2 regions of the Photobacterium sp. WH77 genome follow, and region 2 is predicted to be linked to the other one. Evidence: riboswitches for the same ligand, from Rfam matches in the RefSeq annotation. Region 2 holds a riboswitch; the other holds the start of a gene.
The links. A riboswitch is a leader RNA that binds a small molecule or an ion and turns the genes downstream of it on or off. The one in region 2 is predicted to bind lysine.
Positions count from the first base shown of each region.

Region 1 (4,367 bases), on a different contig from region 2:
TACTGATAAATAAGGGTAAAAGGATATTAAATAAACTTAAAGGAGCGTTGTATGTTTTAGTAAACTTCTCCAATAAAGGAGGTAGACTCTCTGAATTGTTAGCTATTAATATTGAAAGCGAAACCAAAATAAAAAAGAGGAAAAAAGACAACCAAAAAACAATGTTTTTATACGGAAAAATTTTACTTACTCTATTCTTTACATTTTCCATAAATCATCCCGACGCATTATGGTTTATTTAAGTTAATCAAATTAGCAGCGTAACAAAACATATAGCATAGTCTATCATTTCTTTGCCATGCTGAAAGCCAGTTATAGCCCTGTGTAGTATGCGGTTGCTTTTTAACTGTCTCACGATAATGAATTGGAAGATATTAAATTGAAATTAACAAATGAAGATGTGGCCAACATGTGGTCATCATTAAAGCTAATTACCTTAAAATACAATACCTTATTGCGAAAAAAAAGGCCCTCAATGAGCGCCTTTTTTACCGGAACGGGACGTGAAATTACTCAAAAATCTTACGGTGCAGATTCTGAGCAATAGGCATGGCATGTTCGGTTTTAACCAGGAAGCACAGGTTGTGCGGGCTGGCACCGTAGCAAATCATACGCAGCTTGTACTCGTCCAGCGAATCGAACACGGTACTCACTGAACCGGCAGTCTGACTCATGCGGTTACCAATCAGCGAAATCAGGCACAGATCCTGTTCAATCTCAACGCGACACAGCTCACTGAGCGCGGCATGCGCCCCCGGAGGCAGCGTGGGTGCGCCGCCGCCTGTATCGGTCTGATCCATGGTCAAAGACACGCTGACTTCAGAGGTAGAAATCAGATCAACAGAGACCTTATGCTCAGCCAGAATCCGGAAGACTTCGGCCAGGAAACCATAAGCATGAAACATGTTCAGGCTGGTCAGGGTGATCAGGGTCTGGTTCGAGCGCAGTGCCAGCGCACGGAACAGCGGTGCTTCAGTAACGGATTTACGGATCCAGGTGCCGCCTTGCTCTGGTGCCCTGGACGATCCAACAAACACAGGGATCTGACGGCGAACGGCCGGGATCAATGTCGATGGATGCAAGATCTTGGCGCCAAAATTGGCCATCTCAGAGGCTTCGCTGAAGCTGATTTCTTTGATTGGCGTGGCTTTGGGCGCAATACGCGGATCTGTGGTGTACATGCCTGGGACGTCAGTCCAGATTTCCAATGTGCCGGCACTCACCGCCTCAGCCATAAGGGCGGCACTGTAATCACTGCCACCGCGGCCAAGTGTTGTGGTGCGACCTTGCTCATCACTACCGATGAAACCCTGAGAAACGATAATCTTATCCTGCAGCAGAGGTAATAGCTTTTCCTCTGTCAGTTGACGAATCATTTCCTGTTCAGGGCTGGCTTTACCAAAGCGGCTGTCAGTACGCAGCACTTCCCGGATATCGTAGCGCAATGCGTCAGCACCCATCTCACACATGATTTGCGTAAACAGATGGGTAGACAGCAATTCACCGTTGGCAACCAGTTGATCTGTCAGCTCAGCCGATTTATGTTCTGCGGCTTTTATGGCAAGTTCGGCGACCTGATCGAGCAGTTCATCAATGTTACCCGCAACCTGTTCAGGCTGCTGTAAATCCGCCAGCACGCTGTGGTGAATGGCGCGAAGGCGCTCCATCAGGTTATGTCGGTGCCCGGCATCGGCCACGCCGTTGGCCAGTTCGACTAAAATATTAGTCACACCGGAACACGCACTGATCAACACCAGTTTGGTTGTCGGATTATTGATAACTATCTTAGCACTACGGCTCATTGCAACGAAATCAGCCACACTAGTGCCGCCAAATTTTGCGACTGTGATTTCAGCGTTCAACGCTGAAGAAGAAATTACAGGGCTCAATGTGATCTCCCACTTAACAAAGCGTAAACATGGGGCAAAATTTGGGGAATCTTTCCGACTTGAGTGTCAGAAGAGCCATTAGGCGAGACGTACTAAGACTGCTGCTACCAGAAGCTCTCCACCTGCACTGGATGATGCAGGTGACAGCCAGAAGGATTCAACCTTCAAAGCCGATACGGCAAGCCCCCTGTCTCACCGTATCTCGGCGTTGCTCCCCCTCTCTATGGTGCTTTGGGGTGGGGCCCCGCCGCATAGATACCTGGATAACGCGCCTCTTCCGTTTTCACCTGAAAAATGAGCTTTCTCAGGGTGAACAAAAATTGCCCTTATTGAATATGAGAGGGGGGGCTTTGTCAATGCTTGAATGCATTTTTCTGTGTCAAGATTGTTACTGACTTTGCATAAATTTGCCTGCCTGGTTTCAGGTACGGGTGGTTCTGTTATGCTCGCTAGGAATGCCCTGTAAAAGCGACTGTTGCCAACAATAACTAATGCACTGAATTATAAGTAACTTATGTGTCTGTGCAGATGGAGAAGCCTTATGACAATTCACAGTTTTTACCCACCTCAACGCATACTGATGGGACCCGGTCCGTCGGACATTTATCCGCAGGTGTTGCAGGCGCTCAGCCGCCCGACTGTCGGTCATCTTGACCCACTGTTCATTGGAATGATGGATGAGCTTAAGCAATTGCTTCAGTATGCATTTCAGACTACCAACCCATTTACTATAGCGGTATCTGCGCCGGGCAGTGCAGGAATGGAAGCCTGTTTTGTCAATCTGGTTGAGCCGGGCGAGAAGGTGATCGTCTGCCGTAACGGGGTATTTGGCGAGCGGATGCGGGAAAATGTTGTGCGCTGCGGCGGTGAAGCTGTGCTGGTGGATAATGAATGGGGAGAGCCGGTTGATCCGCAAGCCGTTGAAGCCGCACTCAAAGCCCATCCGGATGCGAAAATACTGGCTTTTGTGCATGCGGAAACCTCAACCGGTGCACTGAGCGATGCTGAAACCTTATCCCGTTTAGCCCGTGACCATGACTGCCTGACCATTGTTGATGCGGTAACCTCATTGGGCGGGGTGCCGCTGAAGGTTGATGAATGGCAACTGGATGCCGTGTACTCAGGCAGTCAGAAGTGTTTGTCCTGTGTACCGGGCCTGTCTCCGCTGACCTTTTCGCCGCGGGCCGTGGAGAAAATTCAGCAACGTAAGACACCGGTTCAGAGCTGGTTTCTGGATCAAAGCCTGGTGCTGGCCTACTGGAGTGGTGAAGGTAAGCGCAGCTATCACCATACAGCCCCTGTCAATAGCTTGTATGCGCTGCACGAAGCACTGGTTCGTTTACAACATGAAGGGCTGGAAAATGCGTGGCAGCGCCATGCCGAGATGCACGAGTTACTGCGCGATGGCCTGGAAGCTATGGGGATCCGCTTTGTGGTGGATGAGAAAAGCCGCTTGCCGCAACTCAATGCTGTTTTTATCCCTGACGGGGCCGATGATGCGAAAGTGCGTCAGACTCTGCTGGAAGAGTATAACCTGGAAATCGGAGCCGGCCTGGGGGCTCTGGCCGGAAAAGCATGGCGCATTGGACTGATGGGATACGGTGCACGTAAAGAGAATATCGCTCTGTGCCTGAAGGCGCTGGAAGAGGTGCTGAAATAATTATCAGCAAGGAAAAGATGCGGCTGCCCGGGCAGCCGCTTTTTTTTTGGGGAAGTCTTCAGTTCTTGTTTTCAGTCTTTGTCTGCTTGCCCTTCAGCCTGTGCTATCTGCGGCGAGGGGGTTACGGTTTTTGGCTTGGAAAACTGCGGTAACGCTTCATCGCTGAAATCCATACCCGGGAAAAGATACCGGGCCTCTTCGCGAACCTGTTCAGCTTGATAAGTGTTTGCCAATGCCTGATGAGCTTTGATCAGAAACTGATACAGAATGGGCCTTGGCAGCTCTTTGGCTTTATGGTCAGCCCAATGGATAAAGCTTGTCAGCAACGCAGGATTATCCTGCTGAATGCCCATTTTCAACTGGGTCTGATAAAGATCCCATTCAAACCGGTTGCGCCAGGCCCAGGTGTTATTGACCTTATCCAGGGCGGTTAAATCGGGTGGCGTGGATGATTCAAAGCGGGTCAGCATGGCGCCTGAATATAAGGTGGTGGCCATAAAGAGGCTGACGACAACAGGCAAAAGCATGGCGCTGATTCTGAAGGGCTTATAAAATCGCAGTGTTTGTTTGAAGTATTTCGCACTCAGGGCATCAACCCAATAGATCAGAAACACAAAAATAATCCAGTGGATCAGGGAGTGGTAAAAGGGGTATTCAAGCTGGGTATGCAGTGTTATTGGAAACAGGAGCGCGACCAGAGCCAGCTGAGTGTTGGCCGGTGCGCGGCGAATTTTAGCCAGCACCGCCGCTGCCGCAATCAGCAGTGCCAGTACAGGTAAAATACCCCCTTCACTGGCCCAGAAAAGTAACTCGTTATG
Region 1 is NZ_JAKLTE010000005.1:19,170-23,536, forward strand. It holds gene L6J37_RS06560 (hypothetical protein) at 1-211, opposite strand, end outside; gene lysC (lysine-sensitive aspartokinase 3) at 510-1,889, opposite strand; lysine riboswitch at 1,993-2,174, opposite strand; gene L6J37_RS06570 (pyridoxal-phosphate-dependent aminotransferase family protein) at 2,431-3,549, shown strand; gene L6J37_RS06575 (PglL family O-oligosaccharyltransferase) at 3,621-4,367, opposite strand, start outside.
Region 1: another riboswitch for lysine. It lies ahead of lysC (lysine-sensitive aspartokinase 3); the one in region 2 lies ahead of L6J37_RS03385 (Na+/H+ antiporter NhaC family protein).

Region 2 (4,367 bases):
GGCTCCATCACCGGGCTGGTGGCCCGGGCCTGCTTGGCGGCATTCATGATGGCAAAACCGGCTGATTTCGCCTGTGCTTGCAGGTGAGAGGGCTTGCAGCCACTGATCCCGACGGGGATCATACCCGCATCCTGAATGCCTTGTCGAAGTTGTTCGAAATCAAGTGCCCTGCCAGCCTGGCTGACATCAATCACCAGAGGCGCATGGGCAAAGAATGCCGGAGCCTGCTCCACTTTGTCCTTCAGGAAACTGATTGCCTGTTCTAAGCCGCCGTCAGCCAAGTGTAAGGATGAGAGCGTGTAACTGCCCCCTTTTAATTCTGCCGTTTTTGTCATGGCTTATTCATCTTACGCGGACAATTTCGCGCTCAGGTACGTTATCACATAGGTTATAGCATGTTATATTCCCAGGCAGGTCTCAGCAAGTTCTCCTTGTCAGAGTTCGGTATAAAGTTTAAATGATAGCCACAATGGTGAACGCAGAACGCAGAGGAACCCTGATCCTGATTCGGGGTGGAATGTTTTCTGCTTTTTGTGGTCAGATAATGGTGATTGGTAACCTGCAGGTCAGCTCATGTTTTGTGCAATTTATAAAAGCTCTAAAAAAGAAAACACCTATTTATATATCAATACCAAAGATGATTTTTCAGATGTACCTGAAGCCTTATTGAGCACTTTTGGTACACCTCAGTTTGTTATGGTGCTAAAACTGAGTAATGAGAGGAAGTTAGCGTTGGCGGATATCAATAAGGTACGGGAGTTGCTCTCTACCCAGGGTTATTACCTGCAAATTCCGCCTCCTGTGACTAACCTTCTAGACGAATACAAAGCAAATAAGTCAGAAAATAATACATGACGATGAAAGGGTGGATATGCGTAAGCAATGGGTAGCTGTCTTTGTGTCCTTAGGACTAGGCCTTGCATCACCGATAGTATCGGCTGATGAAAGTTTTGATAATTATGTCTCCGGGCTAAAACAAGAAGCACGTGAGAAGGGGATAGATGATTCGATTCTTGAGTCCGCCTTCGCTGATGTCACATTCATTGAACGTGCAGTTAAAGCTGATAAAAATCAGCCAGAAAAGAAGTTAACACTGGATGAATATTTACCTAAAGCTGTTCCCCAGTGGAAAATTGAACAGGCGAATAAGTATTATCAGCAGCATAAAACGGCACTGGAGCGAATCGGGCGTCAGTATGGTGTTCAGCCCAGGTTCATCGTGGCATTGTGGGGCGTGGAAAGTAATTTTGGTCGCTTAACCGGCTCGTATAATGTCATTGAAGCGTTGACGACGCTTGCTTATGAAGGTCGCCGTGAAGCCTTCTTCCGTGAGCAGGTCATGGCGGCTTTAACTATTTTACAGCAAGGCCATATTAGTGCAGCGGATATGAAAGGCTCCTGGGCCGGTGCCATGGGGCAGCCTCAGTTTATGCCGACCTCATACCTGACCTTTGCTGTTGACGGAAATGGCGACGATAAAGCTGATATCTGGAAAACGGAAGATGATGTTTTTGCTTCTGCGGCCAACTACCTGAGTAAATCAGGTTGGGATGACAAATACACATGGGGACGCCAGGTACGTATTCCTGATAGGTTGAGCGACACCCTGAAAGGTGTGGAATCCCAAAAGATGAAAACGTTGTCTGAGTGGGATCAACTGGGTGTGCGCCGTTTGAATGGCACTGCACTACCTAAGGTAGATATCAATGCATGGCTGGTGCAACCAGACGATAATCATGGCAGAGCTTACTTAGTGTACGGTAATTACCAAACATTACTGAAATGGAACCGGTCGCATTATTTTGCGTTAGCCGTCAGTACACTGGCAGACAGTATTCGGTAGCTGCGGATTTAGCTGAACAAAAAACGATATGCGTTATTAATTGCGAATAATAAAAAACCCGGCAGCAATGCCGGGTTTTTTGATCTGGTCTTGATCAACCTTGTTTGATCAAAGCTTGAAGTCGTCCAGAGATTTACCTTCATCCAGTGCTTTTTTAAGAGCGCTTGGCGTGCGGCCTTGGCCTGTCCAGGTTTTCTCTTCACCGTTTTCATCGATGAACTTGTATTTAGGCGGGCGAGCTGCACGCTTGGTTTTTGCTTTACCAATGTTTGCCATCAGTTCTTCAGGATCAATACCATCAGCCAGTAGCATATCTCGGTATTGCTTCAGTTTTTCTTCGCGCTCTTTTTCTTTCGCGATTTCTTCCGCTTCTGATTCTTCACGTTCATCAACCACGGTCTGAAGTTTTTCCAGGGCTTCTTTCAGTTGCTCCAGTGAATATTCACGAGCAAGTGCACGAAGACTACGAAGGTTTAATAGCGCTTTCATTGCATCAGACATTTCAAATTTCCTGTTGGCGTTATACTAATTATTAGTGAATCACTTTATATCTGCAATAGTAATACTTTTTAAACCCAACTGCCAAATAAAATTGTTAGTTTGCATTATTAATCAGGCGGTTTTTTATACTTGAACTTTATCTTTGAACAATGAAAGGCGGCACCATTCGTTTTTTTGCTTGTTAATAAAATGGGGGAGTACGAATATTTTAACTTGCTGTAATGCTAATAATTTCATATTCATTTACAGTGCGTTTTGGGCGCAAATGTAAGTAAATACAGAAGATTAGTGCAGTAGTATTAACTCAAAGTAGCAGATATTGGCTTTCTGTAGTTGCAAATCAGATAACAAAAAGTAGAATACGCGATTCCTTGACTAAGGGTAGAGGTGCATTATCTATCAGTAACTGGCGGGAGGTGACCCCGAGGAACGTCAGTGAAAGGAGCTAATGCCGAAGTAAGGCTGGTCTGTCAAATCACCTTGCTGGGGTTGTCACTGAAAGGGACAACACTGCCATAGTAACTTACAATTAACTATGGAGCGCTACTGTGGGGTCGGGAGGGGCATCAGTCTCTTTCCTATATCGCTTCCCATCACGGTTGACATCGGTACCGTGTTTAACAGTAGATCTCCAACCACGATCGGTTGTAGTAGAGATCATGAACCTAGTAGATTTTTCCCAATCCTCCATTTCCATTTTACCGCCACTCGTGGCGTTAAGCCTTGCTATTCTTACTCGACGAGTGCTTCTCTCGCTGGGTATTGGCATTTTGATCGGTGCGTTATTGCTGACTGATTTCAGTATGTTCAATACTGTCTCTTATTTGAGAAACAAAATTGAAGGGCTGTTTATAGATGGTGACAGCATCAATACCTGGAATATGAGTATTGTTGCTTTCTTGCTTTTATTAGGCATGACCACAGCATTACTGACGCTCTCTGGCGGTACGCGTGCTTTTGCACAATGGGCGCAAACTAAGATTAAAAGTAAACGCGGTGCAAAACTTTTAGCGGCTTTTCTTGGCGTGTTTATTTTTGTTGATGATTATTTCAACAGCTTGGCGGTTGGTTCGATTTCCCGGCCAGTCACCGACCGCTTTTATGTTTCCCGCTCAAAACTGGCTTATATTCTGGACTCCACTGCCGCACCTATGTGTGTACTGATGCCTGCATCCAGTTGGGGGGCATATATCATTACAGTGGTGGGGGGTATTTTGGTTTCACATGGTGTGACTGAATATTCTGCGTTGAGCGCCTTCATGCAACTGGCTCCTATGAATTTTTACGCTGTGTTCGCGCTGCTGATGGTATTTGTTGTTGCCTGGTTCCAATTAGATGTTGGTTTGATGAAGAAGCATGAAGTTCAGGCCAGTCATGCTCGCGGGTTTGACAATGAAGAAGTTCATGCCGAAGCCAAAGATTTGAATGACGAACTTGAAATAGAAGAAAGTGAAAATGGAAAAGTGGGCGATCTCATTATTCCTATTCTGGTACTGGTGGCAGCCACATTATTCTTCATGATCTACACCGGTAATCAGAGTTTGCAGGCTGACGGTAAACCGTTTTCTATTCTTGGCGCATTTGAGTCTACCGATGTTGGGGCCTCTTTGTGTTACGGCGGTCTGCTGGGGTTATTATCGGCACTGGTTGCCGTTGGACGCCAGGCTATTCCGGTAAAGCACATTGCGCATGCTTTATGGATTGGTGCGAAATCCATGTTCGGTGCCATTCTTATTCTGTTTTTTGCCTGGACAATCGGTAGCATAATCAGCGATATGGCAACAGGTAAATTCCTGTCGACTTTGGTTCAGGGCAATATTAACCCTGTCTGGTTGCCTGTGATTCTGTTTCTGCTGGCCGGTATTATGGCTTTCTCGACCGGTACGTCCTGGGGCACCTTTGGTATTATGTTGTCGATAGCCGGTGATCTGGCTGCGGCAACTGACATCAGCCTGATTCTGCCTATGCTCAGTGCGGTACTGGCTGGTTCTGTTTTTGGCGATCACTGTTCACCTATTTCAGA
Region 2 is NZ_JAKLTE010000002.1:205,020-209,386, forward strand. It holds gene minC (septum site-determining protein MinC) at 1-335, opposite strand, end outside; gene L6J37_RS03370 (YcgL domain-containing protein) at 574-855, shown strand; gene L6J37_RS03375 (lytic murein transglycosylase) at 872-1,843, shown strand; gene L6J37_RS03380 (H-NS family histone-like protein) at 1,952-2,344, opposite strand; lysine riboswitch at 2,719-2,898, shown strand; gene L6J37_RS03385 (Na+/H+ antiporter NhaC family protein) at 3,004-4,367, shown strand, end outside.